DNA from 4 places in the Streptomyces sp. NPDC127108 genome. Region 3 is predicted to be linked to each of the others. Evidence: riboswitches for the same ligand, from Rfam matches in the RefSeq annotation. Region 3 holds a riboswitch; each other region holds the start of a gene.
What was found. A riboswitch is a leader RNA that binds a small molecule or an ion and turns the genes downstream of it on or off. The one in region 3 is predicted to bind cobalamin.

Region 1 (5,464 bases), on a different contig from region 3:
GGGCAAGGCCATTCACAAGGCCGGTCCCAGCCTCATCCTCGCGTACGCCATCGCGGGCCTCGTGATCTTCTTCATCATGCGCGCGCTCGGCGAGCTCCTGATGTACCGGCCCGTGTCGGGCTCGTTCTCGGAGTACGCCCGTGAGTTCGTCGGCCCGTTCTTCGGGTTCGTGACCGGCTGGACGTACTGGCTCTTCTGGGTCGTCACCGGCATCACCGAAGTCACCGCGGCCGCCCAGTACATGCAGTACTGGACACATGACTCCATTCCACAATGGGCGTACGCGCTGATCTTCACGGTCATCCTGTACGGCGCCAACCTGATCTCCGTGAAGCTCTTCGGCGAGCTGGAGTTCTGGTTCTCGATGGTCAAGGTCACCGCGATCATCGGCATGATCCTGATCTGTGCCGGCATCCTCACCATCGGCTTCTCCGACGCCGGTGACACCGCGTCCGTCTCGCACCTGTGGGACAACGGCGGCTTCTTCCCCAACGGCATCGGCAACACGCTGATGACGCTGCAGATCGTGATGTTCGCCTTCCTCGCCGTCGAGCTGGTCGGCGTCACCGCGGGCGAGTCCAAGGACCCGAAGAAGACCCTGCCCAAGGCGATCAACACCGTGCCGTGGCGCATCGCCGTCTTCTACGTCGGCGCCCTGATCATGATCCTCTCGGTCGTGCCGTGGACGTCGTTCCAGCCGGGCGTCTCCCCGTTCGTCGCCGCCTTCGAGAAGATGGGCCTCGGCGTCGGCGCCGCGATCGTGAACTTCGTGGTCCTCACCGCCGCGCTCTCCTCCTGCAACTCGGGCATGTACTCCACCGGCCGTATGCTGCGCGACCTCGCGCTCAACGGCCAGGGCCCGAAGTTCTTCACCAAGCTCACCAAGAACGGCCTGCCGCTGGTCGGCACCACCTTCTCCGCCGCGCTGATGCTCGTCGGCGTGTGGATCAACTACCAGTGGCCGGGCGAGGCGTTCAACTACGTCGTCTCCTTCGCCACCATCTCCGGCATGTGGGCCTGGATCATGATCCTGGTCTCGCAGATCAACTACCGCCGCAAGGCCGACCGCGGCATCGTGCCGCAGTCCACCTTCCGCGCCCCCGGCGCCCCGTACACCAGCTGGTTCGCCCTCGCCTTCATCGGCATGGTCATCGTGATGATGGGCATCGACAAGGACGCGCGGATCTCGCTGTACTGCGCGCCGATCTGGGCCGCGATCCTGTGCGTGTCCTACCTGGTCCTGAAGAGCCGCGACCCGGAGGCCGCGGCCTTCAAGAAGCGCGTGCACGGCGGCCCGGCCGCCGAGGACGCCGCACCGGTCACCAAGGACTGACCCGTCCGGGGTCGCCAAGGACTGACCCCGGACGCCTCACGTCCAGCATGCGGGCGGCCCCGTACCACACTTCGGTACGGGGCCGCCCCGCTGCTTATCCTGGCCGACATGCTGACCATCACCCAGGCCCTCCACGACCAGATCGTCGCGCACGCGCGCAAGGACCACCCCGACGAGGCGTGCGGCGTCGTCGCGGGGCCTGCGGGCACCGACCGTCCCGAGCGCTTCGTCCCGATGCTGAACGCGGCCCGCTCGCCCACGTTCTACGAGTTCGACTCCGCCGACCTGCTGAGGCTCTACCGCGACCTGGACGACCGCGACGAGGAGCCCGTGGTCATCTACCACTCGCACACGGCCACGGAGGCCTACCCCTCCCGCACCGACATCAGCTACGCCAACGAGCCGGGCGCCCACTACGTCCTCGTCTCCACCGCCGACACCGACGACGCCGGACCCTTCCAGTTCCGCTCGTTCCGGATCGTCGAGGGCGAGGTCACCGAGGAGGAGGTCAGGGTCGTCCAGGCATACTGAGCGGGAGCTTTACGACCCTAGAGGCGGCAGGACCCAGGAAGCCGGTGGAAATCCGGCGCGGTCCCGCCACTGTGACCGGCCGCGCCCGCGCCCGGGAGTCAGGAACTGACCTGCCGCCTCCTCCACATGCACTCAGGGGACGCGGAAATCCCCTGGAGGAGGCCCGCACCCCATGCGTACCCGCGCCCTGCTCGCCGCGGCGGCGATCCTGCTGCCGCTCACCGCGTGCTCGTCGTCCTCGTCGTCCGACGACGACTCCGGAAACTCCGACGCCAAGGCCGCCGGATTCCCGTACACCGTCACCAACTGCGGGACGAAGACGACATACGACGCACCCCCGAAGCGTGCGGTCACCATGAACCAGCACGTGACGGAGATCCTCCTCGAACTGGGCCTGGAGGACCGCATAGCGGGGACCGCCTACCTCGACGACAAGGTGCTCCCCGAGTACGAGAAGGCGTACGACTCCCGCCCGGTCATCGCCAAGGAGTACCCCTCGTACGAGAAGCTGCTCGCCGCCAACCCCGACTTCGTGTACGGCGGTTACGCGAGCGCCTTCGCGGCGGGCGACGGCCGCTCCCGCGACGCCCTCGCCAAGTCCGGCATCAAGACCCGCCTCAACATCGAGGGCTGCGCCAAGAAGCCCGTCACCATGGACGACGTGTACCGCGAGGTGCGCGAGGCGGGCGCGACGTTCGGGGTCGGGGACCGGGCGGCGAAGTGGGTGCGCGACGCGAAGGCCGAACTGGCCGCCACCGCGAAGCAGTCCGCCAAGGGCGGCAAGAAGCCCTCCGTCTTCGTCTACGACAGCGGCGACAAGACGGCGTTCACCGCGGGCGGCCGGGGCATCGGCAACGACATCATCGAGCGCGCGGGCGGCCGCAACGTGATGTCCGACCTGGACAAGTCCTTCGGCGACGCCTCCTGGGAGACGGTCGTCGACCGCCGCCCCGAGGTCATCGTCATCTACGACTACGGCGCCTCCACCGTCGCCCAGAAGAAGAAGCGCCTCCTGGACGACCCGGCCCTCAAGGACGTCCCCGCCATCAAGAACAAGAGGTTCGCGGTGCTGCCGCTGTCGGACGTGGTGCTGGGGGTGCGGGCACCGGGGGCGGTGAAGAAGCTGGCGGAGCAGATGCGGTGAGGCCTGGGAGCGGCAACTTTCAGCCCGTCTGGCGCTCGGGCGCGAGGCCTGGGGGCGGCAAATTTCGGCCTGTCCGGCGCTCGGGGGCGAGGCCTGGGGGCGGCATATTTGAGCCCGTCCGGCGTTTGAGGACGAGGCGCGGAGCGCCGATCGGGGGCGGCCCGTCCGACCCGAAGGGACCCCCCACCCCCGGGGGCCCGGGGGCAGCGCCCCCGGTTTCGGGAAGGGGCGGGACAGGGGAGCCCCCGGCAGGGCACCCCACCCGCACCCTCCCCTACAGCCTGGTCATCACCGCCCTCGTCCTCGCCCTCGCGGCCGCGAGCCTCGCCGCACTGGCGTGGGGCTCGGTCAGAATCCCCACGGCCGACGTGGTCCAGATCCTGACGGGCAACGCCGACCCCTCCCCGTACCGCACGATCGTCCTGGACGTCCGCCTCCCACGGGTCATCCTCGGCGCGGCCGTGGGCGCGGGCCTCGCGGTGGTCGGCACCACCCTCCAGGCCCTGGTCCGCAACCCCCTCGCGGACCCGTTCCTGCTCGGCGTCTCCTCGGGCGCCTCCGCGGCCGCGGTCGCGGTGATCGTGCTCGGCCTGGGCGCGGGCATGGCGACGACGGTGACGATCCCGGCGGCGTCCTTCGTGGGCGCGTTCCTTGCGCTGCTGGTGGTGTACGCCCTGGCCAGGGAGCCGGGCGGCGGCTTCACGACGAGCCGCCTGATCCTCGCGGGCGTGGCCGTCTCATACGTCCTGGCGGCCCTGACCAGCCTGATCCTGGTCGTCTCGGCCCGCGCCGACCACCTCAAGGAAGTCCTGTACTGGACCCTGGGCGGCCTCGGCAGCGCCCGCTGGGACATGCTCGCCTTGCCGTTGACGGTCCTGGCGGTCGGCACGGCCCTGCTGATCGCCCTCGCCCGCCCGCTCGACCTGCTCCTGGTCGGGGAGGAGGGCGCCACCGTCCTCGGCCTGGACACGGGCCGGTTCCGCGCGGCCGTGTTCGTCCTCGCCTCGCTCGTGACCGGCGCCCTCGTCGCGCACAGCGGGGCCATCGGCTTCGTCGGCCTGATGGTGCCGCACGCGGCCCGGATGCTGGTGGGCGCCGCGCACCGGGCGCTGCTTCCGGTGGCGGCACTGATGGGGGCGGTGTTCCTGGTGGTGGCGGACCTCGCGGCCCGCACGGTCGCGGCGCCGCAGGACATCCCCGTGGGGGTGCTCACGGCGCTCACCGGCGGCCCGTTCTTCCTGTGGCTGCTGCGGCGCGGCCGGACGCGGGAGGGGGCGGAGGCATGAAGCTCCGTACCGAGAACCTCACCTACGACACCCCGTCCGGCCGCCGCCTCGTCGACGCCGTCTCACTCTCCGTCTCCGCAGGTGAGACGGTGGGCCTGGTCGGCCCCAACGGCAGCGGCAAGACGACGCTCCTGCGCTGTGTGTACGGGGCGCTCACGCCCACCGGCGGCCGGGTCCTGCTCGACGGCGACGACCTGGCGGACGCCGGCGTCAAGGCCCGCGCCCGCCGCATCGCCACGGTCCCGCAGGACGGCCAGACGGGCTTCGAACTCACCGTCCGCCAGATCGTCGCCATGGGCCGCTCCCCGCACAAACGCTTCTGGGAGGGCGACACGGCCGCCGACGAGGAACTGGTCCGCGACGCCCTGGAGCGGGTCGGCGCCGCGGCCCTGGCCGGGCGCGGTTTCGCGCGGCTGTCCGGCGGCGAGCGCCAACGCGTCCTGACCGCACGGGCGTTGGTGCAGGAACCGGCCGTCCTCGTCCTAGACGAACCGACGAACCACCTGGACATCCGCTACCAGCTGGAGATCCTCGGCCTGGTCCGCGGCCTCGGCACGGCCAACCTGCTCGCCCTGCACGACCTGACCCTCGCCGCGTACTACTGCGACCGCCTGTACGTCCTCGACGCGGGCCGGGTCGTCGCCTCCGGGCCGCCCGGGGACGTCCTCACCGGCGAGCTCCTGGCGGAGGTGTACGGGGTCGCGGCGGAGGTGGCGGTGCATCCGGCGACGGGGGCGCCGACGGTGACGTACCTGCCCGGGGTGGTGGGGGAGCCCCGGGCCTGAGCCCGCGGCACCCTGCCTCCCTACGGCCGGAACGCCTTGCCCCCTACGGCCGGAACGCCTTGCCACCTACGGCCGGAACGCCTTGCCCCCGACAGCCGGAACGCCCTGTGCCCGACGGCCGGAACACCCCGCCCCGTCCGGCCACCGAACGCGATCCGTCCGGCATCCGAGATCACATTCCGGGTCCCGGACCGGGAATCGTTACGATGACCGCATGGTTTCGAACGACGTGAGCATCCATACGACGCCGGGCGCCCTGCTCGTCGGCCGGCTGCACGTCGACCTGTGCCGTCTCGCCAGCGCCATCTGTCGGCCCTGACGGGCGCCGCCCCGCCCGCCGCACCGCGGCGGTGAGCCACGGCGCCGTACCCGCGGCCCCCGCACC
Region 2 (5,464 bases), on a different contig from region 3:
CGGGAACGTCTCCAAGCGGCAGTCCGCCACCGACTTCCACTTCTCCCGGCTCGGCGGCACCTGCCCGCTGTGGACGGTGTACGAGGCGTTCTCCGCCCCCGGCCGGATCCTCACCCAGGTCGCCGAAATGCCCGACGGCAAGCGCTACTTCTGGGTGGCCCGCACGGTCACCCGGGGCGGCGCGGGACACCATGCGCCGCGCGCCGAGTTCGCCGTCGCCCTGGGCTGCGAACTGCGCCACGCGCACCGCCTCGTCTACGCCGAGGGCGTCGCACTCGACGACCCGCGCGCGGCGACCCCCATCGGCCTGGGCTGCCGCCTCTGCGAACGCCGCGACTGCGCGCAGCGGGCCCGCCCCCCGGCCGGCGGGCGCCTGGCGGTCGATCCCGACCGGCGGACGTACGTGCCGTATCCGGTGGAGTCGTCGGGCGGCGCCTGACCCGTCAGTCGAGGCCCTGGCGCGCCCTGACCACCGGGTAGGGCACGAAGGTGCTGCTGTTCTCGTCGATCGCCAGGCTCCGGTCCAGCGGGGGGACGGCCCGTTGGGGGCAGTCGGTGCGTTCGCAGAGGCGGCAGCCCATGCCGATGGGGACGGCGGCCGAGGTGTTGTCGAGGTCGAGGCCGTCGGAGTAGACGAGGCGGGAGGCATGGCGGATCTCGCAGCCGAGGCCGATGGCGAAGGTCTTGCCGGGTTCGCCCCAGCCGCCGCGGTGCCGGGTGAGCGCGCGGGCGGTCCACAGGTAGCGCTGCCCGTCCGGCATGGCGGCGACCTGGACGTGGATGCGGCCGGGCGCGGCGAACGCCTCGTACACGTTCCACAGCGGGCAGGTGCCGCCCGCGCGGGAGAAGTGGAACGCGGTGGCGGACTGGCGTTTGGACATGTTGCCCGCCCGGTCGACCCGGACGAAGGAGAAGGGCACGCCGCGCAGCCGGGGCCGCTGCAGGGTGCTGAGGCGGTGGCAGATCGTCTCGTAGCCGAGCCCGAAGTGGTCGCAGAGCCGCTCGATGTCGTAGCGGAACTCCTCCGCGGCGGCGTGGAAGCGGCGGTAGGGCAGGATCAGCGCGGCGGCGAAGTAGTTGGCGATGCCGATGCGGGCCAGCGGCCAGGCCGCGGAGTCCGGCGCGAAGTCCTCCGAGGCGAGGGCGGAGACCTGGTCCGTGTGTTCCAGGAGCGCGAGCTGGGTGGCCATGCGGAACGCCTGCTGGCCGGGGCGGAGGCGGCCGGAGAGGTGCAGGACGCGGGCTGCCGGGTCGTAGTGGTGCAGGAGCTCGTCGGAGTCCGCGGCGAGGCGCACGCCGTGGCGTTCGCCGAGCCGTGCGGACAGGGCACGGACGACCTCGCCGGGGCGGATGCCTATCTCCTCCGCGAACTGCTCGGCGGCGAGGTCGACGTCGTGCAGGTAGTTCTGGCGCCGGTAGAAGAACTCGCGGATCTCCTCGTGGGCGGAGCGCGGCTGCGCCACCGGTCCCGGCCCCCGGCCCTCCGCCGCTTCGGCGAGCTGCTCGGTGAGGCGCTGGTTGCGGCGGCCGAGGTCCACCAGGAGCGTGGCCACGGCGGGCATGCGGGAGGCGAGGTCCGAGAGGTCGGACGCCGACACCTGGCCGGTGGAGACCTCGCCGGTGAGGGCGTCCCGCAGGTCGGCGACCAGCCTGCTCGTGTCGCGTTCGGAGAAGAAGCCCGGGTCGACGCCGAACGCCTCGGTCAGGCGCAGCAGGACCGGCACGGTGAGCGGGCGGGAGTCGTGCTCCATCTGGTTCAGATAGCTCGGCGAGATGGCGAGGGTCCTGGCCAGGTCGGCCTGGCTCATACGGCGTTCCTCGCGCAGCCTTCGCAGTCGCGCTCCGGCGTACGTCTTGCTCACTCGTGGCTCCCGTCCGGCCCGTCGGTCATGCCCGCGATCGTAGTCACGCGAACCCTCCCCACGGGCCTTAACAGAGTTGGCAGAACCGCCGGAGAAGATTCGCAGAAGTTGGCACCCCTCCTCGGTTGCTGGCACTGAGTGCCGATGCCACAGTCGAACTGCGGCTCGCCGGACTCCGTCGGGCGAAGCGGAACCGGGGCACCAACTCATGCCCTGACGTCGGAGATCCCGGCCCACTCCGCCCGACTCGGCAGCATTGCTCACCTGTCCACCTACGGATCCGGCGGGCCGCACCTCAGATAGGTCAGGCACTCAGTGCCAGATGTTCGCACAGTTCACGAATCTCCGGGAGACGGTCATGGCACAGGCAGGGACGACGACGGCGACGGCCGAGGAGCTCGCGCGGCGGTGGGCGACCGACCCGCGGTGGCAGGGGATCGAGCGCACCTACAGCGCCGCGGACGTCGTGCGGCTCTCCGGCAGCGTCCGCGAGGAGCACACCCTGGCCCGGCGCGGCGCCGAGCGGCTCTGGCGCCAACTGCACGACCTCGACTACGTGCACGCCCTCGGCGCGCTGACCGGCGGGCAGGCGGTGCAGCAGGTCAAGGCGGGGCTGCAGGCGATCTACCTGTCCGGCTGGCAGGTGGCCGCCGACGCCAACCAGGCCGGGCACACCTACCCCGACCAGTCGCTCTATCCGGCCAACTCCGTTCCGCAGGTGGTCCGTCGGATCAACAACGCGCTGCTGCGCGCCGACCAGATCGCCACCAGCGAGGGCGACTCCGCCGTGGACTGGCTGGCCCCGATCGTGGCCGACGCGGAGGCCGGGTTCGGCGGCCCGCTGAACGCCTTCGAGCTGACCAAGGCGATGATCGCGGCGGGCGCGGCCGGCATCCACTACGAGGACCAGCTCGCCTCGGAGAAGAAGTGCGGCCACCTCGGCGGCAAGGTCCTCGTCCCCACCGCCCAGCACGTCCGCACCCTCAACGCGGCCCGCCTGGCGGCCGACATCGCCGATGTGCCGACCCTGATCGTCGCCCGCACCGACGCGCTCGCCGCCAACCTCCTCACCAGCGACGTCGACGAGCGCGACGCCGAGTTCGTGACCGGCGAGCGGACCGCCGAGGGCTTCTACCGCGTCCGGGCCGGCATGGCCCCCGTCATCGCGCGCGGACTCGCCTACGCCCCGTACGCCGACCTCATCTGGGTCGAGACCGGCACCCCCGACCTCGCCCAGGCCCGCGAGTTCGCCGAGGCGATCCACGCCGAGCACCCCGACCAGATGCTGGCCTACAACTGCTCGCCGTCCTTCAACTGGAAGGCCGCGCTCGACGACGACCAGATCGCCAAGTTCCAGCGCGAACTGGGCGCCATGGGCTACAAGTTCCAGTTCATCACCCTGGCCGGATTCCACTCCCTCAACCACGGCATGTTCGACCTCGCCCGCGGCTACGCCGACCACGGCATGACCGCGTACGTGGACCTCCAGGAGAAGGAGTTCGCCGCCCAGGAGCACGGCTTCACCGCCGTCAAGCACCAGCGCGAGGTCGGCACCGGCTACTTCGACCTCGTGTCCACCGCGGTCAACCCGGCCTCCTCCACCACCGCCCTGGCCGGCTCCACCGAGGAGGAGCAGTTCCACTAGGGTCCGCCGGGCCGGGCCGTTCGGGCGCACGCCCAAACGGCCCCCGCCCGTGTCTCATCTCACGTTCCGGAATGTGAACACCGCTGCCCAGGAGCGCGTCCACCCTCTAACCTGACGCGTGCAGCTGGTTCGCCCTGTCCGCCAGGCAGGCGCGTCGTAAGAGGGAACCCGGTGGGAATCCGGGACTGCCCCGCAGCGGTGAGCGGGAACGACCGCCGTCACACGCACTGGGTCCGATGAACGGGGCCTGGGAAGCGACGGCCAGTAGGTGTCTGCCCCGGCAGACGTGCCCGCGAGTCCGAAGACCTGCCCGTTGCCCGTACGCGACCGATCGCGTGCGGACATCCCGGTGACCTCGTGGGCGGGTCGGCGTACATACCAGACGGAACACCCTGCCAGTGGCGTGCGTGGTGTCCGTCTCGTTCGTCATCCCTTCGCGTCCGTGTCCCGTCCCGGGATTCTCAGGAGTCATCTCGCGAAGGAGATTTCCGTGACAGCGAAGTCCGCAGCCGCGGCAGCACGGGCCACCGTGTACGGCTACCCCCGTCAGGGCGCAGGCCGTGAACTCAAGAAGGCGATCGAGGGGTACTGGAAGGGCCGCGTCACCGCCGACGCCCTCCGGGAGACCGCGAAGGAGCTGCGCCGCTCCACCTGGCAGCGCCTGGCGGCGGCCGGTGTCCACGAGGTGCCGACCGGTGACTTCTCGTACTACGACCACGTCCTGGACACCAGTGTCATGGTCGGCGCCGTCCCCCGGCGGCACCGCTCCGCCGTCGCCGCCGACCCCCTCGACGGCTACTTCGCCATGGCCCGCGGCACCCAGGACGTCGCGCCGCTCGAGATGACCAAGTGGTTCGACACCAACTACCACTACCTGGTGCCGGAGCTCGGCCCCGACACCGTCTTCAGCGCCGACTCCACCCAGCAGGTCGCCGAGCTCAAGGAGGCCCTCGCGCTCGGCCTCGCCGCCCGCCCGGTCCTCGTCGGCCCCGTCACATATCTGCTGCTCGCCAAGCCCGCGCCCGGCGTGGCCGCGGACTTCGAGCCGCTGACGCTCCTCGACCGGCTCCTTCCCGTGTACGCCGAGGTCCTCGCGGACCTGCGCGCGGCCGGCGCCGAGTGGGTGCAGCTCGACGAGCCCGCCCTGGTCCAGGACCGCACCCCGGCCGACCTCAACGCCGCCGAGCGCGCCTACCGCGACCTCGGCGCCCTCACCGACCGGCCGAAGCTGCTCGTCGCCTCCTACTTCGACCGGCTCGGCGACGCCCTGCCGGTCCTGGCGAAGGCCCCGATCGACGGCCTCGCCCTGGACTTCACCGACGCGGCCGCCGCCAACCTCGACGCGCTCGCCGCGGTGGGCGGACTGCCCGGCAAGCGCCTCGTCGCCGGTGTCGTCAACGGCCGCAACATCTGGATCAACGACCTGGAGAAGTCCCTGGCCACCCTGGGGACGCTCCTGGGCCTCGCCGACCGGGTCGACGTCGCCGCCTCCTGCTCGCTCCTGCACGTCCCGATCGACGCGGCGGCCGAGCGGGACATCGACCCGCAGATCCTGCGCTGGCTCGCGTTCGCCCAGCAGAAGACCGGCGAGATCGTCACCCTGGCCAAGGGCCTCGCGCAGGGCACCGACACCATCGCCGCCGAACTCGCCGCCAACCGGGCCGACCTGGCCTCCCGCGCCGGTTCCGCGATCACCCACGACCCGGCCGTCCGGGCCAGGGCCGCGGCCGTCACCGACGCCGACGGCCGCCGCTCGCAGCCGTACACCGCGCGGGCCGACGCCCAGCGCGCCCACCTCGGCCTGCCGCTGCTTCCCACGACCACCATCGGCTCGTTCCCGCAGACCACGGAGCTGCGCACGGCCCGCGCCGACCTGCGCGCGGGGCGCATCGACACCGCCGGGTACGAACAGCGCATCGAGAACGAGATCCGCGAGGTCATCTCCTTCCAGGAGAAG
Region 3 (5,464 bases):
ACCGCTCCCGCAACCCCCCGGTCCGCCTCCGCGCGTCCCGCACCGTCAGCGGCAACGGGGACACCCCGGCTAGCCGCCCCAGGGCCACCACCGGCGGGAACACGGGGGAGACGGCCATCACCTCGGCGGGGTCGCCGAGGAGCGGGGGCTCGCCGGGGGCGGCGAGGAGGAGGACCTGGTCGGCGTACTGGACGACGCGTTCCAGGCGGTGCTCGGCCATCAGGACGGTGGTGCCGAGGTCGTGGACGAGGCGTTGGAGGACGGCGAGCACCTCCTCCGCGGCGGCGGGGTCGAGGGCCGACGTCGGTTCGTCGAGGACGAGGACGCGGGGGTGCGGGGTGAGGACGGAGCCGATCGCGACGCGCTGCTGCTGGCCGCCGGAGAGGGTGGTGATGGGGCGGTCGCGCAGGTCGGCGAGGCCGAGCAGGTCCAGGGTCTCCTCGACGCGGCGGCGCATCACGTCGGGGGCGAGGCCGAGGGACTCCATGCCGTACGCCAGCTCGTCCTCGACGGTGTCGGTGACGAAGTGGGCGAGCGGGTCCTGGCCCACCGTGCCGACCACGTCGGCCAGTTCGCGGGGCTTGTGGGTGCGGGTGTCGCGCCCGGCGACGGTCACGCGGCCGCGCAGGGTGCCGCCGGTGAAGTGCGGGACGAGGCCGCTGACCGTGCCGAGCAGGGTTGACTTGCCGACACCGGAGGGGCCGACGAGCAGCACCAGCTCGCCCTCGGGGACGGTCAGGTCGACGCCCTGGACGGTGGGCCCGGCGGCGCCCTCGTACCGTACCGAGACGTCCTCGAACCGGATCATGGGGACCATGGTCATGAGGTCTTCTCCTCGGCGGCGGTACGGGGGGCGCGGGTGGCGGCGCGGGCGGGCACGGGTGCCTCGGCGGGCGGTGGCACCGGGGCCACGAACGCCGGGAGCAGGCCGATCAGGACGGCCGCCGCGGGCAGCAGCGGCAGGGTGGGGGCGACCAGCGGGACCACCCCGGGGTGCAGGGCGGCGGCCGCGGCGGACGAGTTCGCGGCGATCATCAGGGCGGCGACCGCGGCACCGGAACCGGCGACCAGCCAGGCCCGCACCCCCCACCGGTCCGGCCGGTAGCGCGTGCGCACCGAGCGCCGCCCGCCGAGCCAGAGCCCGCCGAGCGCGGCAGCGAGCCCGACGGCGAGTACCGGCAGGCCGTACGTCGTGCCGTCCGCGGTGAGCAGCCCGTACGTACCCGCGCAGACCCCCATGAGGCCGCCGAGCGTCAGGACCGCCGTGATCCTGCGCACCCGCGCGGGCACGGCGGCGGTGCGGCCGAAGCCCCGCGCGTCCATCGCCGCGGCGAGGGCGACGGAGCGCTCGAGGGCGCCCTCCAGGACGGGCAGGCCGACCTGGAGCAGTCCCCGTACGCCCTTGTCCGGGCGGCCCCGCAGGCGGCGCGCGGCACGCAGGCGCTGGACGTCGCCGATCAGGTTCGGCGCGAACGTCATCGCGACGACGACGGCCACCCCGACCTCGTAGAGGGCCCCCGGAAGGGACTTGAGGAGGCGGGCCGGGCTGGCGAGGGCGTTGGCGGCGCCCACGCAGATCAGCAGGCCCGCCAGGCGCACCCCGTCGTACAGCGCGAAGACGATGCCCTCCGCGGTGACCCGGCCGCCGATGCGCACGCCCTGCGCCCAGTCCGGCAGCGGCACCTCGGGCAGCGTCACGATGAGGTGCGTGCCGGGGATCGGCGAGCCGAGGACGATCGCGAAGACCAGCCGGATGCCGATGACGACGAGGGCGATCTTCACGAACGCGCCGTAGGAGCGGGCCCACGGCGCGGACGTGCGCCGGGCCGCGACGACGTACCCGGCGACACCGATGAGCAGCCCGATCAGGAGCGGATTGGTGGTACGCGAAGCGGCCGTGGCGAGGCCGAGCGCCCACAGCCACCAGGCGCCCGGGTGCAGCGCGTTGGAGCGGTGTGCCCGGGGCGCGAGGCGCCGCCGCGGGACGGGCCGGTCGGGGGCCGTGTCAGCCACGGCGGCGGCGGGCCTGCCAGACGGCGGCGGCACCGAGCGCGGCGATCGCCGCGACCCCGGCGAGCAGGCCGACGGAGGGACCGCCGTCGTCCCCGCCGCCCCCGTCGCCCTGGGCCGACTCGCCCTTGTCGCCCTTGCCCCCGGACTCCTTGCCGGAGACCTGTTCGCCGCAGCCCTGCTTCGGGTAGTCGGCGATGGCGCACAGCAGCGCGGAGCTGTTGTAGCGCAGCGGCTCGGCGACGGCGGCGAGCGCGTCGGCGGTGGTCCCGTCGGAGTCGACCCGCGCGCACGCCGTACGCCTCTTCGGCGGCCGCTCGCCGCCCGGGGCGTCGTCCGGCGTGCCGAAGTCGATGACGAGGGCGAGGCGCTTCTGGCCGTCCTTCGCGGGCGTGTCCGCGCAGATCGTGTCGAAGTCGGCGGCGCCGCGCGGCTTCTCGGCGCTGCCGGAGTTGGCGGACACGGCGAACCGGAAGCCCTCGACGTCGCCGTCGTCGGGCCGGGCGATGGAGGGCCCCTGTGTCGCGTACACCCACGCGCCGTCGCTGCTGCCCTCGCCGCGCTGCCAGAAAGACCAGTAGCGGTAGTCGGCGGCGTGGGCGGGGCCCCCGGCGAGGAGCGCGGCGGGCAGGACGAGCAGCGCGGTGAGCAGGGCGGCCACCGTGAGGCGGCCGCGCCCCGGGTGGCGCCGGCTCACAGCTGGTTCTTCTTCTTGCGGCCGCTGAGCAGGAAGCCGATGCCCGCGCCCGCGACCAGGCCGACGCCGACGATCCACCAGACGCTGACGCCCGAGCCGTCGTCGTCCTTCTCGTCCTTCTCCTTGGCGCCCACGGTGACCTCGCTGACCGCCTTCGGCGTCGGGCCCTGCGCGTTGAGCTGCTTGACGAGGTCGGCGCCGCCGAAGTCGCGCACGTCCATGTCCGCGGCGAGGGCGGCGAAGACCAGCTGGGCGTAGGCGGCGGGGCCGCTGTCCTTGGCCCAGGCGGCGGAGTTCTCCGACAGCCACTCGCCGGACTTCTCGGCCTGCTCCCGCTGGCCCGCCGCGGCGAGCGCGACCACCGCGTCGGCGGTGTTGCCGACGTCCGGCTGGTCCTTCGCGCCGGGCATGGCGGAGGTGAGGTGGCCGGTCTTGGCGAGGGTGTTCAGGAGGTAGCCGGTGCCGTTGTCGGCGGCCTGCTCGGCCGTGCCGGGCTTCGCGCACTTCGGCGCGGAGTCGGCCTCCTTGCCCTTCGCGGGCACCAGGCCCTGGCCGAGGGCGCCGAGCACACCGGCCGCGGTCGCGTCGGCGTTCGGGGCGAGCTTGCCGGACTTGGCGTCGGCGAGGCCGAACGCGCCGCCGTCCTTGCCGCAGTCCATGGCGAGCTTCGTCAGCGCGTCGAGCGGCGACTTGCCCTTCTGGGACTTCACGGAGGCGGGCTTCTCACCGACGGCGGCGAAGGCGCCGACGACGATGCCGGTGGAGTTGGCGTCGCTGGGCAGGCCCGGGTTGTAGCCCCAGCCGCCGTCCTGGTTCTGCACGGACTTCAGCCAGTCCAGGCTCTTCTTCACCGTGTTCGACTCGTTGCCGACGGCGTGCAGCGCCTGGATCGCGGCGGCGGTGGAGTTCGAGTCGACCTGCGTCTTGGAGGTGCAGGGCTCGCTCGTGTCCGCGCGGTACGCCGCGTAGCCGCCGCTCGCGCACTGCTGGCCGGTGAGCCAGTCCACGGCCTTCGCGGCCGGGGTGACGCCCACCGTCTTCTGCGCGAGCAGGGCGTACGACTGCCGGAACACGCCGTCGAACTGCGGGTCCTTCTTGCCGTACAGGCCGGACGGCAGCGGCCCCTTGGGGGACGGCGAGGCGTCGTCGGCGAAGGCGGCCGGGGCGGCGGCGGTGCCGAGGGCGACGACGGCCACGGCCAGGGCAGCTGCGCTGCGGCGAACGTTCATGATGCGGCGGGTGCCTCTCCCTGCGGGGGGCCGGGCGGCACGGCACGGAGGGGCACCGGGCGGCTCCGGCTCCGTATACCTCGACGGTGCCGGCCATCGGCACGATCCGATGACGCGAGCCGGTCATGCGGCGGGCGAGGCATTCCGGCTTGCCACGACGGAATCCTCGTGGCATCACGGCTGCGGGTCAGCGCCGGACTTCCACCGGCTTCCCCTCGTACGCGCATGAGACGACCCGCCCACTCTACCGGCCCGTAGCCCGCCGCCCGGGGCCCGGCACGGCCGCCCGCCGTCCCCGCTCCGGCGCGCGCCCCGGCCAGGGGCGTGCCCCCGGGCGCGGTCTGGCAGGGGCAGCCGGGGCGGCGTTACGTTGGCCTGGGCCTCGGGTTGAGGGAGTTGAGGGGGAGCACGCATGGCGGGCACTGCGACAGCGCGAACCTCTGGTCCCTGCGGGCGTGACGGTGCCCGTGTCTGCCTTGTGACCGGCGCCGCGTCCGGCATCGGCCGGGCCGTCGCGCGCCGCCTCACAGGACGGGGCCACCGGGTCCTCGGCGCCGACATCAAGGACACCGACGGCGTCGACATCCAGGTCGACCTGGCGACCGCCGACGGGCGGGCGCTGCTCGCCGACGGCGCCGCCGAGCTGGGCGGCGGGCGGCTTGACGCGGTCGTGGCGTGCGCGGGGGTCGCCGCGTTCGACCCCGTCACCGTGCGGGTCAACGGCTTCGGCGCCATCGCCACGCTCGCGGGCCTGCGGCCGCTGCTCGCCGCGGGCCGCGACCCGCGTGCGCTCGCCGTGTCGTCGGTCGCCGCCGTCCACGAGACCGACCCGGCGATCGTCGCCGCCGTCCTCGCGGACGAGGAGGAGGCCGCCGTGTCCGCCGCGCGGGCCGCCGTCGACCGCGGCGAGGGCCGGCTCGTGTACGCCTCCGCGAAGCGCGCCCTTGTCCGCTGGGTGCGCCGGGCCGCGGTCACCGACGCCTGGGCGGGCGCCGGGATCCCCCTCAACGTCATCGCCCCCGGCATCATCCGCACCCCGCTCAGCCGCGCCATGCTGGAGGACCCCGAACTCCGCGCCGCCGCCGACGCGGGCGTCCCGATGCCCCTGCACGGCTACGCCGACCCCGAACAGGTCGCCCCGCTCGTCGACCACCTGATCGCGCCGGAGAACACCCACGTCACCGGCCAGGTGGTGTTCATCGACGGGGGCGCGGACGCGGTGCTGCGGGGGGACGAGGGCTGGTGACGGCCGCGTGCCGCTACGCCCCGCACGCCACGTACGTCACCGGATCGCTCCCCGGCACGGCCTCCGCACGCCCCAGCTTCACCAGGCGCCGCAGATGCGCCTCGGCCTCCGACACCGCGATGTTCCGTGAGCCGTAGGGGATGTCGGCCCAGGGCCGGTTCCACTCCATGTGCTCGGCGAGCTGCCAGGGGGTGCGGGGCTCGGTGAGCAGGGTGCGCAGGTGGCTGAGGCGGTCCTCGTGGTGCCGGATCAACTCCTGTACGCGCGGCCGGGCTTCGGCGA
Region 4 (5,464 bases), on a different contig from region 3:
GGCCGCGCCGCACCCGGCGCGGTCCGCTCGTTTCGGGACGGGGTGGAAGCGGGGAGAGGCTCCAGGGGGCTCACCCGCCCCACCCGCTCCACCTTGCTTCACCCGCCCCGCTCCGTCCCACCTCCCGCCCCGGAAGCGAGCCCCCGTGCCCAAGACCGTCAGCGTGTTCACCCTCGGCGGCACCATCTCCGCGCAGGGCGGGGACCACGCCCGTCTCACCGGCGCCCAGACCCTGGCCGCCGCCCCGGTCCCGCCCGGAGTGGACATCGAGCTGCACGACGTCCGCCGACTCCCCGGATCCTCACTGGCGTTGGCGGACCTGGCCGAGCTGGCCGGGAAGGTCGACGAGGCCACCGCGGCCGGGCACGGCGCGGTCGTCGTACAGGGCACCGACACCCTGGAGGAGACCGCCTTCCTGCTCGACGTGGTCTGCGCGCCCCGCGAGCCGGTCGTCGTCACGGGTGCGATGCGCCGCCCCGACCTGCCGGGCGCGGACGGCCCCGCGAACCTCGCCGCGGCGCTCGCGACCGCCGCCGACCCCGGCTGCCGCGGCCTCGGCGTGCTCACGGTCCTCGCCGACGAGATCCACGCCGCCCGGCACGTCCGCAAGACGCACACCACGTCCGTGGCCACCTTCGCCTCACCGGGCGCGGGCCCCCTCGGCCGCGTCGTGGAGGGCGTCCCGCACATCCTGCTGCGCCCCGCGACGGCCACGGTCGAGCGGCCGTTGCGGCTGCGTGCCCCCGCCCGGGTCGCGCTGCTCACGCTCTCCCTCGGCGACGGCGGCGAGCTCCTGGAGGCCGTGGACGACCGCTTCGACGGCCTGGTCGTCGCCGCGTTCGGCGCGGGCCACGCGCCGAAGTGGCTGGTCGAGCCGCTGGCCGCCGCGGCAGCCCGGATGCCCGTCGTCCTCGCCTCGCGCACTGGCGCGGGCCCGCTGCTCAGCGAGACCTACCGCGGCCCGGGTTCGGAGTCCGACCTGCTGGCCCGCGGCCTGATCTCCGCGGGCCAGCTCGACGCGCCCAAGGCCCGGCTGCTCCTGCACGCGCTGCTCGCCGACGGCGCGGACCGGGCGGCGACGGCCGCGGCGTTCGACCGGCTGCGGGCCGTATGACACGGAGGAGCCCCGGGGTCGACCGACCCCGGGGCTCCCGTTCCGCTCAGCCGGTTGTTCCGCCCGTCACCGTCAGCCGATCTGATCCGGCGTCACCGTCAGCCACCGCTTGTCCGCCGTCACCGGCTGTCCCAACTCCCGCTGCCGCGCCGCGTTCTTCCGCTTCATCCCGTCCAACTGCTTCATGTAGCTGTCCTTGCGGTTGACCCACACGCGCACGCCGCCGTTGCGCACGTCCGCCGAGTGGAACAGCATCGGGCCGTCGCTCACGGGGGTGTCCCCGGCGACGAGGGCCGGCTTCTTCCACTCGTCGATGTACGTGGAGATGGCGGCGGGCTTGCCCTGGTACCAGGTCAGCGGTGCCCACAGGTTCGGCGTCAGCTCGTACTTCGCGAGCCGCGCCCGGTCCTTTGGGCCGAACCTGCCCTCGGCGATCTCCTTGCGGGAACTGGTCACCCGGCCCGTCTTCGGGTCCTTGAGCTGCAGGCCCACGCCGATGACGTTCTGCGGCTTCACGCCGTACCCGTACTTCGGGTCGGCGAGCACCATCCGCACCAGGTCCTCGCTGGCCGCGCTCACCACGTACACCTCGATGCCGTGCGCGCGCAGCGACTTGTACAGCTCCCGCATGCCGGGCGAGAACTCCGGCCGTTCCACCTCGGTCCTCGTGACCTTGCCGTGCTCGTCGAAGTACGTCGCCGGGATCGGCTTGTCGTACGCGAGGAGGTCGTCCACGTACCCCTTGAGCTTCTTCAGGGTGAAGCCGGAGAAGATCTGCGCCGCCCACGGGTAGCAGACCTGGTCGTCGACCTCGCAGAGCCGGTTGTAGTAGCTGTACAGGCTCTCCTTGTGCGTGGCCGTGTCCTTGAACGGGATGACCTTCAGGGACGGGTCCATCGACTCGCGGCTCAGGACGCCCTTCATCTCCAGGAACGGGAGGAGCGACTCCTCCAGGTCGTGGCGGTACGTCGTGTTGTCCGCGTCGAAGACCGCGTACGCGCCGCGCCCCTCGTTCTTCGCGATCACCTTGCCGAGCTTCGCCGCCACCGGCTTCGGCCAGTGCTTGAGCTCGGCCGTGGCGGCGCGGGCGGCGGCGTTCTTCGCGGGCCCGGACCGCTTGCTCGCCGCCTCCGCGTCGGCCGACGGCCACAGCGCGCCGCCCGCGAACACCGCCGCCGCGAGCGCTCCCGCCGCCCCGGCGACGGCCAGCCTGCCCTTTGCTCGAATTGCCATGGTTCCCGTTCCCTGGAAGCGCTGAGCCGACCCGTCCGGAGCGGCGCGTCATGGTACGAGGACGCCGTACCGGATTCCCATGATCGAGGTCACCGTGCGTGCCGGGCATGGGACGCGCGGACGCGGGTAGCCGCACCGGACGACAGGCCCGGCCGCGCCCGCGCACAATGGGCTCATGGGTTCCACGGCCACGGACACCACCGCCCCGGACGGCGCCGCCGCGTCCCGCGAGTTCGTCCGCGCCGCGCCCCCGCCCGGCGGCCTGGTCGTGTCCGCCGTGGGCTACCGCACCCAGGGCCAGCGCCCCGCCCTGCACCGCGGCCTGCCGTCCCCGTACCTCACGCTGATCTTCTCCCTCGACGGCCCCGTCACCACCGGCCGCACCCCCGGCCAGGCGACCGGGCCCGACGCCGTCCGCACGGACATCGTCGTCGGCGGCCTGCACCAGAGTCCCGCGTACGTCGTCCAGCCCGAGCACGAGGCCGGCATCCAGCTCGCCGTGCACCCGCTCGCGGCCCGCGCGCTCCTCGGCCTGCCCGCCTCCGAGCTCGCCGGGCAGCTCGTCACCGACGGCACCGACGTCCTCGGCCGGGTCGCCGCCGACGTACGGGAACGCCTCTGCGAGCAGGACGACTGGGGCGACCGGTTCGCCTTCCTCAACGCCTACTTGGCGCGCCGCGCGGCCGACGCCGAGCGTGCCGGGGGCGTCCGGCCCGAGGTCGGCGAGGCCTGGGCCTGGCTCGCCCGGCACCGCGGCGCCGGTACCCTGCGCGGCCTGTCCGCGCACGTCGCCCTCAGCGAACGCCGGTTGTCCGCGCTGTTCCGTGCCGAGACCGGCGTCACCCCCAAGCAGGCCGCCCGCCTCATCCGCTTCCAGCACGCGAAGGCCGCCGTCGTCCGCGCGGTCGCCGCGGGCACGCGCCCCGACCTCGCCCGGATCGCCGCCGACCGCGGGTACTACGACCACTCCCACCTCGTACGGGACTTCCAGCAGTACACGGGCCTGAGCCCCACCGCCTGGCTGGCCGAGGAGTGCCGGAATATCCAAGCCGGAGGGCACGCGGGCGGCGAAGACTGGGACGCATGAACACCAATGAATCCCCGCAGAACGTGCAGATCACGCAAATCGGCCAGGGCGACCAGGCCGACCCGGCCGACCCGACCGCGGCGAACCGTCGCGCGCCCGACGTCTGGGCGACCTTCCAGGCCGACGACGCCCCCGCCCTGATCGACTTCCTCGTCGGCACCGTCGGCTTCCTGCGCACCGCCGTGTACGAGGACGGCGACCGCGTCGCCCACGCCCAGCTCGACTGGCCCGAGGGCGGCGGCGTCATGCTCGGCAGCTACGACCCGAAGGCCGCCGAGTGGTGCCTGCGGCCGGGCACGTTCGGCGCGTACGTCGTCACCGACCACGTCGACGACCTCTACCGCCGTCTCACCGCCGCCGGTGCGAAGGTGATCCGCGAGATCGAGGACCAGCCGTACGGCAGCCGCGAGTTCGCGATCGCCGACCCCGAGGGCAACAAGTGGTCCTTCGGCACCTACCGCGGTGAGCCCGCCCCGACCAGGGGCGATGCCACACCGGAGTGATAGCTTGCGGACGCCAGTCGTACCCACACCTGGGTCGGGGAATCCGGTGGGAATCCGGAGCTGACGCGCAGCGGTGAGGGGGACGGGCGGGGCCAGCGGCCACTGGGAGTCCACGGACCCCCGGGAAGGCGGCCCCGCCCGGACGAACCCGAGTCCGAAGACCTGCTGGCACCGCCGTCCGCACGGGCGGCGGAGTTCGCAGACCAGGCTCCGCGCATGAGCCCTGAGACTCGGGAAGACGTGTGCCTTCGACCACGCGACGCGTTCGCCGTATACCCCTCACCGCCCTCCTGTCCGCGGGCCTCGTCCTGCTGACCGCGTGCGGCGGCTCGCCCGCGAAGACGTCGGACAAGGCGCGGGCGGGCTACCCCGTCACGCTCACCGCCTGCGGCGAGCGGACGAAGGTGCAGGCCCCGCCGAAGCGGGCCGTCTCCCTCGACCAGGGCTCCACCGAGATCCTCCTCTCCCTCGGCCTCGCCGACCGCATGGTGGGCACCGGCACCTGGACGGACCCCGTCCTGAAGGGCCTGGCGAAGGAGAACGCCAAGGTCCCGCGGCTCGCGGACCGCTACCCGTCGCTGGAGAAGGTCCTCGACAAGGAACCGGACTTCGTCAGCGCGTCGTTCCTCTACACGGTCGGCAAGGGCGGCGTCGCCGACCGCGCCAAGTTCACCGCACTCGGCGTGCCCGTCTACGTCTCGCCGACCGACTGCGCGGGCAAGGACAACGCCGGTGACGACGACGGCACCCGCACCAAGACCCTCACCATGGACACCGTGTACGGCGAGATCCGCGACCTCGCGCGCGTCTTCGACGTGGAGAAGCGCGGCGAGAAGCTGATCGCGGACCTCAAGTCCCGCGCCGCGCGCGCCAAGAAGTCCGTCGACGCCTCCGACACCACCCTCATGTACTGGTTCGCCAACTCCGAGTCCCCGTACATCGCGGGCTGCTGCGGGGCCCCCGGCGTCATCACCCGCGAACTCGGCGTGAAGAACGCCTTCGCCGACACCCGCGAGGAGTGGCCCCAGATCAACTGGGAGACCATCGCCGACCGCGACCCCGACGTGCTCGTCATCGGCGACCTCACCCGCAGGTCCCAGTCCGCCGAGAGCGCCCGCCAGAAGATCAAGTTCCTGGAGTCCAACCCGGCCACGAAGAACCTCACGGCCGTGAAGAAGAAGCGCTACGTCCTGCTCAGCGGCCAGGCCCTGAACCCGAGCATCCGCACCGTCGACGGCATCGAACAAGTCGCGGCGGCGCTGCGCGAGTTCGGCCTGACGAAGTGAGCGCCGCCGCGGGCGGCGCCGGCCCGCACCGTCTGCGCTCGGCGGTGCGCGGCGGACTCCTCACCCTGGCCGGGCTCGCGGTCCTGTTCCTCTCCGTCGCCGTGGCCGTCACCATCGGCCCCGCCGACATCTCCGTGCCCGACGTGTGGTCGGCCGTGGCGGCCCACCTCGGCTGGGGCGAGGCCGAGCTGACGCCGATCCGCGACGGCATCGTGTGGAACCTGCGAATGCCGCGCACGCT

Region 1: linked by a shared signal. The riboswitch ahead of ACFVHO_RS13680 (ABC transporter substrate-binding protein) and the one ahead of ACFVHO_RS36995 (prenyltransferase/squalene oxidase repeat-containing protein) in region 3 are both predicted to bind cobalamin.
Region 2: linked by a shared signal. The riboswitch ahead of metE (5-methyltetrahydropteroyltriglutamate--homocysteine S-methyltransferase) and the one ahead of ACFVHO_RS36995 (prenyltransferase/squalene oxidase repeat-containing protein) in region 3 are both predicted to bind cobalamin.
Region 4: linked by a shared signal. The riboswitch ahead of ACFVHO_RS11935 (ABC transporter substrate-binding protein) and the one ahead of ACFVHO_RS36995 (prenyltransferase/squalene oxidase repeat-containing protein) in region 3 are both predicted to bind cobalamin.

Annotation. Positions count from the first base shown of each region.
Region 1 covers NZ_JBHXTE010000013.1:160,605-166,068, forward strand. Annotated here, with positions in the region: gene ACFVHO_RS13670 (amino acid permease) at 1-1,333, shown strand, start outside; gene ACFVHO_RS13675 (Mov34/MPN/PAD-1 family protein) at 1,442-1,864, shown strand; cobalamin riboswitch at 1,850-1,993, shown strand; gene ACFVHO_RS13680 (ABC transporter substrate-binding protein) at 2,037-3,008, shown strand; gene ACFVHO_RS13685 (FecCD family ABC transporter permease) at 3,296-4,294, shown strand; gene ACFVHO_RS13690 (ABC transporter ATP-binding protein) at 4,291-5,079, shown strand; gene ACFVHO_RS13695 (putative leader peptide) at 5,294-5,398, shown strand.
Region 2 covers NZ_JBHXTE010000086.1:895-6,358, reverse strand. Annotated here, with positions in the region: gene ACFVHO_RS39835 (short-chain fatty acyl-CoA regulator family protein) at 1-439, shown strand, start outside; gene ACFVHO_RS39830 (short-chain fatty acyl-CoA regulator family protein) at 444-1,862, opposite strand; gene aceA (isocitrate lyase) at 2,221-3,507, shown strand; cobalamin riboswitch at 3,616-3,836, shown strand; gene metE (5-methyltetrahydropteroyltriglutamate--homocysteine S-methyltransferase) at 3,998-5,464, shown strand, end outside.
Region 3 covers NZ_JBHXTE010000064.1:42,387-47,850, reverse strand. Annotated here, with positions in the region: gene ACFVHO_RS37010 (ABC transporter ATP-binding protein) at 1-808, opposite strand, end outside; gene ACFVHO_RS37005 (energy-coupling factor transporter transmembrane component T) at 820-2,013, opposite strand; gene ACFVHO_RS37000 (SCO2322 family protein) at 2,006-2,707, opposite strand; gene ACFVHO_RS36995 (prenyltransferase/squalene oxidase repeat-containing protein) at 2,704-3,936, opposite strand; cobalamin riboswitch at 4,052-4,190, opposite strand; gene ACFVHO_RS36990 (SDR family oxidoreductase) at 4,415-5,182, shown strand; gene ACFVHO_RS36985 (MBL fold metallo-hydrolase) at 5,196-5,464, opposite strand, start outside.
Region 4 covers NZ_JBHXTE010000011.1:144,219-149,682, reverse strand. Annotated here, with positions in the region: gene ACFVHO_RS11955 (asparaginase domain-containing protein) at 146-1,114, shown strand; gene ACFVHO_RS11950 (haloacid dehalogenase-like hydrolase) at 1,187-2,347, opposite strand; gene ACFVHO_RS11945 (helix-turn-helix domain-containing protein) at 2,523-3,434, shown strand; gene ACFVHO_RS11940 (VOC family protein) at 3,431-3,937, shown strand; cobalamin riboswitch at 3,935-4,122, shown strand; gene ACFVHO_RS11935 (ABC transporter substrate-binding protein) at 4,180-5,223, shown strand; gene ACFVHO_RS11930 (FecCD family ABC transporter permease) at 5,220-5,464, shown strand, end outside.